Regions from separate parts of the Azospira restricta genome, predicted to be linked through region 1. Evidence: predicted binding sites of a transcription regulator. Region 1 holds the regulator's gene; the other holds the start of a gene.

Region 1 (4,451 bases):
TTCGCCGGCGGGCTGCAGGCGCTGTTCGGCATGGCCTTCTGGGCGAGCGACCTCGGTGCCCGCTACGCCGGCCTCTACGCGCCGCTGCCGTGGCCGGCGCCGGCGACCTGGCTGCACGCGGCGCTGATGCTGTACGGACTGTTCACCTTCTTCATCTTCGGCTTCCTGATGACGGCGCTGCCGAAGTGGGTGGCGCAGGGGCCGCTCGAGCAGCGGCAGTACGTGCCGGCCTTCGTCGTCCTCGCCGCCGGCTGGGGGCTGTTCTACGCCGGCCTTGCCGCGGCGCCGCTGCTGCCGCTCGGCATGCTGGTCGCCGCCGCCGGCTGGGGGCTCGGCTGGCGCGCGCTGTTCGCCAGCGTGCACAGCTCGATCAGCGAGCACAAGACGCATGCCTGGGTGGTGCTGGCCGCGCTCGCCGGCGGCGGCGGCGGCCTCGTGCTGTTCGCTGCCGGCATCGCATTCACGCAGCCGGCGCTGGTCGCGGCGGCGATCGAGATCGGCCTCTGGCTGTTCCTGGTGCCGGTCTTCTTCACCGTTACCTACCGCATGCTGCCGTTCTTCTCCGGCAGCGTCATCCGCGGCTACGACGAATACCGCGGCCGCACGCCGTACTGGATCGTACTCGGCTGCTGCGCGCTGCACGCGGCACTGGCGGTCGGCGAGCTGCGCGCCTGGCTGTGGCTGCCGGACCTCGCCGGCGGCACCACCGCACTCTGGCTGTCGTGGCGCTGGCAGCTGCGCAAGGCCTTCGTCTCGCACCTGCTGGCAATGCACCACTTGGCCGGCGTCTGGCTCGGCGTCGCCTTCCTGCTCTTCGCCGCGCAGAGTCTGGCGGCGTTCGCCGGCAGCGGCTGGGGCGGTAGGGCGCCGCTGCACGCGCTGACCGTCGGCTATTTCGCGTCGATCCTGGTCGGCATGGCGACGCGGGTGACGCTCGGCCATTCCGGCCGGCTGATCTCGTCGGACGTCTGGGCCTGGCGGCTGTTCTGGCTGTTCCAGGGGGTGGCGCTGCTGCGCATCGGCGGCGAATGGGCGACGGAACTCGGCGCCTTCAATCCGGTCTGGCTCAGTGCGCTCGGCTGGCTGGGCGTGTTCGGCATGTGGGGCCGCGTGCACCTGCCGATGTTCCTCAAACCCCGCCCCGACGGGCGAGCAGGCTAGGTCGATGAGCTATCTGATCCTCAAGCACATCCACGTCACCGCGGTGGCGCTTTCCGGCACCGGCTTCCTGCTGCGCGGCCTGCTCATGCTGCGCGCGTCGCCGCTCCTGCAGACGCGGCTGGCGAAGGTGCTGCCGCACGTGATCGACACCATCCTGCTCGGCAGCGCGCTGGCGATGGTGATAATCAGCGCGCAGTACCCGTTCGTGTTGTCCTGGCTGACCGCCAAGGTCATCGGCCTGCTCGCCTACATCGGCTTCGGCATGATGGCGCTGAAGCGCGGGCGTACCAAGGCGCAGCGCGCAGCCTGGTTCGTCGCCGCGCTGGCGGCCTTCGCCTACATCGTGTCGGTGGCGCTGACGCGCGACCCGCGCGGCGTGCTGGCGCTGCTCGCCGGCTAGGGCGGCGCGGGGCAGGGTGGTCGGCGGTTCAGCCGCGGCCCTGCTGGTGGTTCATCAACTGCTTGAGACCGGGGATGTTGAGGATGCGCACGTGCTTCTGCTGCACGGCGATCAGGCCTTCCTCCTGGAAGCGGGAGAAGGCGCGGCTGACGGTCTCCAGCTTCAGGCCGAGGTAGCTGCCGATCTCCTCGCGCGTCATGCGCAGGTAGAACTCGGCCGGCGAGTAGCCGCGCGCGGTGAAGCGCTGCGACAGGTTGAGCAGGAAGGCGGCCAGCCGTTCCTCGGCGCGCATCGTGCCGAGCAGCATCATCACGCCGTGGTCGCGGACGATCTCGCGGCTCATCACCTTGTGGAAATGGTGCTGCAGCGTGTGGATCTCGCGCGACAGGCCTTCGAGGTGCGAGAACGGGATCGCGCACACTTCGCTGTCTTCCAGCGCGACCGCGTTGCAGGAATGGATTTCGGTGCTGATGCCGTCGAGGCCGAGCAGCTCGCCGGTCATCTGGAAGCCGGTGACCTGTTCGCGGCCGTCCTCGAGCAGCACGTCGGTCTTGAAGAAGCCGCTGCGCACCGCGAAGATCGAGTCGAACGGCTCGCCGGCGCGGTACAGGTGCTCGCCGCGCTTCAGCCGGCGGCGGTTGGAAACGAGTTCGTCGAGCTTTTCCACCTCGTCGTGGGAGAGCCCCATTGGCAGGCAGAGTTCGTGCAGGTTACAGTTGGAGCACGCCGTCTTCACTTCGACCAGCGAAATCGGGGTTGCGATCTTTCTGTTAGGCATTTCCGCTCCGGCGTTTGAGGGGTCTAAAGCCCCTTTGATCCATGTCAACGTGCGCGTTTACGGGGCACACGATAATCCGTAGCACACCAACCGCTCAACACCAATGAACTTCGCCGCACCCAACCTCGTCTTCGACCCGCAGATTCTCCGCCGCTTCGACATCAACGGTCCCCGCTACACGTCGTACCCGACCGCGGACCGCTTCGTCGAGGCCTTCGATGCGGAGGCCTACAAGCTCTGGCTGGGAAAGCGCAACATCGGCGGCATCAGCCGACCGCTGTCATTGTACTTCCATATCCCGTTCTGCAACACCATCTGCTACTACTGCGCCTGCAACAAGATCATCACCAAGGATCACGGGCGCTCGGCCAAGTACCTGAAATACCTGGCGAAAGAGCTGGACCTGCAGAGCCAGTACCTGGACGGCACGCACGACGTCATCCAGCTGCACTGGGGCGGCGGCACGCCGACCTTCCTCTCGCACGACGAGATGCGGCAGCTGATGGCCTCGACCCGCAAGCACTTCAACCTGCTCGACGGCGGCGAATACTCGATCGAGGTCGACCCGCGCAAGGTCGACGTCGCCACCGTGCAGCTCCTCGGCGAGCTCGGCTTCAACCGCATGAGCCTCGGCGTGCAGGACTTCGACGAGCGCGTGCAGCAGGCGGTCAACCGCATCCAGACCGAAGAGGAAACCGAGACCGTGATCCGCGCCGCGCGCGGCAACGGCTTCAAGTCGGTGTCGATCGACCTGATCTACGGCCTGCCGTTCCAGACGGTGATGGGCTTCAACCGTACGCTCGAGCGCGTGCTGGCGATGGACCCCGACCGCCTGTCGATCTACAACTACGCGCACCTGCCGAGCCTGTTCAAGCCGCAGCGCCGGATCGCCGACGCCGACCTGCCGTCGCCCGACACCAAGATGCAGATCCTGTCGCTGGCGATCCGCAAGCTGACGGAGGCCGGCTACGTCTACATCGGCATGGACCACTTCGCCAAGCCCGAGGACGAGCTCGCCGTCGCCCAGCGCCAGGGCCGGCTGCACCGCAACTTCCAGGGCTACTCGACCTACGCCGACTGCGACCTGCTGGCCTTCGGCATCTCGGCGATCGGCAAGGTCGGGCCGACCTACGAGCAGAACGTGAAGACGCTCGACGAGTACTACGACCGCCTCGACGCCGGTATCCTGCCCGTCTATCGCGGCATCGAGCTGTCGGCCGACGACATCCTCCGTCGCGCGATCATCCAGGCGCTGATGTGCCACTTCGAGCTGTCGCTCGAATCGATCGAGATCGCCCACCTGATCGACTTCCGCAAGTACTTCGCCGCGGAGCTCGAGGACCTCAAGGAGATGCAGGCGGCCGGGCTGGTCAACATCGACGACAAGTGGATCACCGTGCTGCCGCCGGGACGCATGCTGGTGCGCGCGATCTCGATGGTCTTCGACCGTTACCTGCGCGCCGACCGGCAGCGCACGCGCTATTCGAAAGTCATTTGAGGGGCGGGGGGCTGGGGACCAGGGGCTAGAGTAAAATACGCAGGTTTATTGCTAGCCTCTAGCCCCTGGTCCCCAGCTCCTCTTAATGCCCGATTCCGGTTATCTCGCGCTGTTCCTCGTCGGCCTGCTCGGCGGCACGCACTGCGTCGGCATGTGCGGCGGCATCGTCGGCGCGCTGTCGCTGGGTGGCCCGTCGCGGCTGTCGCTGCACCTCGCCTACAACCTCGGCCGCATCCTCTCATACGGCTTCGCCGGCGCGCTGGTTGGCGCCGTCGGCGGCGCGCTGGCGCTGTCCGGCCAGCTGCCCGTGCGCCTTGCGCTGCATGCTGCGGCCAGCCTGATGCTGATCGCGCTCGGCCTCTACCTGATCGGCGTCACGCGCGCGCTGGCCTTCACCGAACGCCTCGGCCAGCGGCTGTGGCGGCGCATCCAGCCGCTGACGCGGCGCTTCCTGCCGGCCGACACCCCGGCGCGCGCCTTCCCGCTCGGCCTGCTGTGGGGCTGGCTGCCCTGCGGCCTGGTCTATAGCGCGCTGGCGACCGCGCTCACCGCCGGCTCGCCGGCGCGGGGGGCGCTCTTGATGCTGGCCTTCGGCGCCGGCACGCTGCCCAACC
Region 2 (4,451 bases), 1.6 Mb from region 1:
TCGCCGAGCCGATCCAGACGGTGATGCGCCGCTACGGCATCGCCAACCCCTACGAGAAGCTGAAGGAACTCACGCGCGGCCAGCGCGTCTCGCGCGAGGGCATGCAGGCCTTCGTCGCCGGGCTGGAGATTCCGGAAGCGGCCAAGGCCGAACTGCTCAAGCTGACGCCGTGGGACTACACCGGCAAGGCCGCGGAACTGGCCAAGCGCATCTGAGGGGAACCGACATGTCGCAATTCCAGGCCAACCTGAAGAAGCTGCCGGGCATCTCGCACCTGGCGGCGCTGAACCTGCTCGACGCCGCCGGCAACGTCGTCGCCACGATCGAGAACAAGGCCGGCAGCCAGGGCTCGCTGTCGGTCTACAACCACCTCGGCCAGACCTACGGCGCGATCACGCCGGACGCGGCGAAGAAGGGGCTCGAACTCTACGCCGAGCACACCGAGGACGCGCGCCTGCATCCGGGCAAGCACCCGAACATCGACCGGCTGTTCGAGGTCGCCGAGCAGAAGGCGACGCTGCGCGTGAAGCACGTTTTCGCGGTCTGATCGGCCGCAGGCAGGAGAAAGCCCCCGGCGCTCGCGGTGCCGGGGGCTTTCTTTTTCTCGGGTTAGTCGCCGTTACACGCCTGCTGACAAGCCATAATCGGCCGATCTGGTGAGGGGCTGGAGGCGGAGTCCGGCGTAAAGGGGACGGTCGGAGATTCGAAAAGCGGATGGTCAACGGTTGAAACCACCATCCTGCGCGGCTTTTCGCGTAGGTCCGGTGGAATGATGGGTCGCGCTAGTATTTATCAATTTCCAACGTCTTGTTGCAATGCTGCCCGGCTCCATACAGATCGGGGAAGAGAGTAATGTGGTTGATGTTCATCTTGTTGAGTGTCCTTAGGCACTCACCACGCTCTTTTTCCGGGAAAACCAATTTTAATAGCACGCCTGATCTATCACCGGAAAAATGCTGTTGAATCCAGCCGTCGACGGTCATGCCTAGCGGCGCTCGGGTAAAAAGGCCGCTTTGGCTTACCAATCGCGCATTTTCATCTTGGTGCGGTCGGACTACTTCAAGTAGCGGAGGTCGTCCCTCGCCTTTATGCGCCTCTCGAAGCTCCTGATTCTTCTTAGTGCTGGGATTCAGGGCCCAGACCGCACGTTTTCCTGAAGTAGGCTTCTGAGGCTTCTCGAATGCAAAGTACAGCGCTACGAAAGGTGACTCAGTCCAATCCAAGAGAGGGGTAGCTAGCCCATGATGTTGCCCAAGAGCCCACCATTCGTTTTCGTCCTCAATGCGCGAAGGGTTGGCACCTCGACGGCCCCGCACGGCATATTTAAAGTTATGCAAATGAGATGTTGCAAGCCGCGGGCGGTGGGAGGGGGGTTTTGCTCGAAGGAGGCGATCTAGGCTTGACTCTAACCTCCATGCAGAGTCGCGCTGACCTCTCCACACGTAGTGAGCGTAGTCAAGCATCTCTTGGCGAACATAGTCATGGAAGTACTTCCATGACGAGAATTCCACCTCCCAGAGGCCATCACCTATATGTTGTTCTATCCAGCGTGGAGTTTTAGACATACGTATCCCGATTGCGAGTCAAAAATTATAGGGGCCAGACTCGGAATTTCGCACTACGCCGCCACCGGAGCACCAACTGCCGGACTTTTGAGTCGAGCCTAGACTGCCCGCTTGTCGATCACCCGCCGCGCCTTCCCCTCCGGCCGCGGCAGATGCCCCGGGTCGAGGATGCTGACGCGCGTGGTGACGCCGAGCCAGCCCTTGATCTCGTGCTGCAGGCCCTTCGCCGTTGCCTGCTTCATCTCGCCGCTGGCGTGCGCGAATTCCGGCTTCACCTCGACCAGCACCTCCATCTGGTCGAGCGGTCCCTCGCGGAAGACTTCGAGCAGGTAGTGGCCGGAGAGCTGCGGCTGCTTCAGGATCAGTTCCTCGATGTGGCCGGGGAAGAGGTTCACGCCGCGGATGATCAGCATGTCGTCGGAACGCGCGGCGACCTTGCTCATGCGGCGGAACGCGCGCGCCGTCGGCGGCAGCAGGCGGGCGAGGTCGCGCGTGCGGTAGCGGATCACCGGCAGCGCTTCCTTGGTCAGCGAGGTGAACACCAGCTCGCCGGCCTCGCCGTCGGGCAGCACCCGGCCACTTTCCGGGTCGATGATCTCGGGGTAGAAGTGGTCCTCCCAGATCACCGGGCCGTCCTTCGCTTCGATGCACTCGCAGGCGACGCCCGGGCCGACCACTTCCGAGAGGCCGTAGAGGTCCATCGCGTCGATGCCCAGGCGCGTCTGGATCTCGCTGCGCATGCCTTCGCCCCACGGTTCGGCGCCGAAGCAGCCGAGGCGCAGGCTGCACGCCGCCGGGTCGAGGCCCTGGCGGACGAATTCGTCGGCGACGTTGAGCGCATACGACGGGGTGGCGACGATCATCGTCGGCTTGAAGTCGCGGATCAGCTGCACCTGCTTCGCGGTCTGCCCGCCACCCATCGGGATCACCGTGCAGCCGAGGCGCTCGGCGCCGTAATGGACGCCGAAGCCGCCGGTAAAGAGGCCGTAGGCGTGGGCGATCTGCACGATGTCGTCGGGGCCGGCGCCGGCGGCCCGGAGGGAACGGGCCATGACGCCGGCCCACATGTCGAGGTCGTTCCTCGTGTAGCCGACGACCGTCTGCTTGCCGGTGGTGCCGCTGGAGGCGTGGATGCGCACGACCTCCTTCAGCGGCACCGCGAACATCCCGTAGGGGTAGTGGTCGCGCAGGTCCTGCTTGGTCGTGAACGGGAAGCGGGCGAGGTCGGCGAGCGTCTTCAGGTCGTCGGGATGCACGCCGGCGGCGTCGAACTTGGCGCGGTAGGCCGGGACCTTGGCGTAGGCGTGCGCCAGCGTCTGCTTCAGCCGCGCCGTCTGCAGCGCGACGATCTCGTCGCGGCTGGCGCGCTCGATGGGTTCAAGTGTCGTGTTCGGACCGGCCGTCATGCAGGGCTCCCGCAAATCCGGGCAAGACCTTGCCCGCGAAAGGGGTAATCCTAGCCGCTGGCGCCGGCGCGGTGTTTGAGGCGGATCAAGTCGCGAAAACGACGAAGGCGGGCAGTGGGAGCTGCCCGCCTTCGCGGCATGCCGGGAGTCGGGGGGCGGATCAGACCACCGCGCCGTCCTCGTTGGCGCCCTCGACCTGCTTCTTCGGCTTGACGAACTGCTCGCGCGAGACGCCCAGCCACATCACCAGCGGCGCCGCGACCAGCACCGACGAGTAGATGCCGAAGCAGATGCCGATGGTCAGCGCCAGCGCGAAGTAGTACAGCGTCTCGCCGCCGAAGATCAGCATCGACAGCACCATCATCTGCGTCGAGCCGTGCGTGATGATGGTGCGGCTGATCGTGCTGGTGATCGCGTGGTCGAGCACCTGCGGCGTGGACAGGCCGCGCACCTTCCTGAAGGTCTCGCGGACGCGGTCGAAGACGACCACCGATTCGTTCACCGAGTAGCCGAGCACGGCCAGTACCGCCGCCAGCACCGACAGCGAGAACTCCCACTGGAAGAAGGCGAAGAAGCCGAGGATGATGATCACGTCGTGCAGGTTGGCGATGATCGCCGATACCGAGAAGCGCCATTCGAAGCGGAAGGCGAGGTAGATCATGATGCCGACGATGACCAGCAGCAGCGCCAGCGCGCCGTTCTCGGCGAGCTCCTTGCCGACCTGCGGGCCGACGAACTCGACGCGCGACAGCGTCGCCCCCGGCGCGCCCTCGTTGAGCGCGGCCATCACCGCCTCGCCCATGCGCGCGGTGTTCTGCTCGGCCTTCAGCGGCAGCCGGATCAGCACGTCGCGCGAGGAGCCGAAGTTCTGCACCGCGAAGTCGCTGTGCCCGGCCTTGCCGAGCGCGCCGCGGATCTTGCCGAGGTCGGCCGCCTGCTGGTAGCTGACCTCGATCAGCGTGCCGCCGGTGAATTCGACCGACAGGTGCAGGCCGCGCGTGGCGAGGAAGAACACCGCCAGCAGGAAGGTGAGCAACGAAATGACGTTGAACACCAGCGCATGGCGCATGAAGGGGATGTCTTTACGGATGCGGAAGAATTCCATGGTGCGTTCCCCTTATTGGCCGGCAGCGGCGGCTGCGCTGTTGCCGGGTTTCCAGACCTGGCCGATGGCCAGCGAGGCGAGCTTCTTGCGGCGGCCGTAGATCAGGTTCACCAGCGCGCGCGAGACGACCACCGCCGAGAAGATCGAGGTCAGGATGCCGAGGCAGTGCACCACCGCGAAGCCGCGCACCGGGCCGGAGCCGAAGATCAGCAGCGCCAGGCCGGCGATCAGCGTCGTGATGTTCGAGTCGAGGATGGTGTCGAAGGCGCGCTCGTAGCCGGCGGCGATCGCCGCCTGCGGCGTCGCGCCGTTCCTCAGCTCCTCGCGGATGCGCTCGTTGATCAGCACGTTGGCGTCGATCGCCATGCCCAGCGT

Evidence for each region. The regulator FNR, encoded in region 1, switches genes on or off when oxygen is low (the NO sensors DNR and NnrR bind a similar motif). The targets are predictions, from matches to a motif close to TTGANCTAGNTCAA.
Region 2: a site for FNR is predicted at 3,047-3,060, ahead of paaK (phenylacetate--CoA ligase PaaK). Genes of this name have one in related genera too.

What each region holds. Positions count from the first base shown of each region.
Region 1 covers NZ_CP064781.1:3,320,132-3,324,582, reverse strand. Annotated here, with positions in the region: gene IWH25_RS15855 (NnrS family protein) at 1-1,161, shown strand, start outside; gene IWH25_RS15850 (SirB2 family protein) at 1,166-1,561, shown strand; gene fnr (fumarate/nitrate reduction transcriptional regulator Fnr) at 1,590-2,339, opposite strand; gene hemN (oxygen-independent coproporphyrinogen III oxidase) at 2,443-3,837, shown strand; gene IWH25_RS15835 (sulfite exporter TauE/SafE family protein) at 3,923-4,451, shown strand, end outside.
Region 2 covers NZ_CP064781.1:1,674,917-1,679,367, forward strand. Annotated here, with positions in the region: gene purB (adenylosuccinate lyase) at 1-215, shown strand, start outside; gene IWH25_RS08205 (DUF2322 family protein) at 227-547, shown strand; gene IWH25_RS19040 (hypothetical protein) at 783-983, opposite strand; partial or broken gene IWH25_RS19300 (FRG domain-containing protein) at 1,173-1,565, opposite strand; gene paaK (phenylacetate--CoA ligase PaaK) at 1,664-2,971, opposite strand; gene secF (protein translocase subunit SecF) at 3,132-4,076, opposite strand; gene secD (protein translocase subunit SecD) at 4,089-4,451, opposite strand, start outside.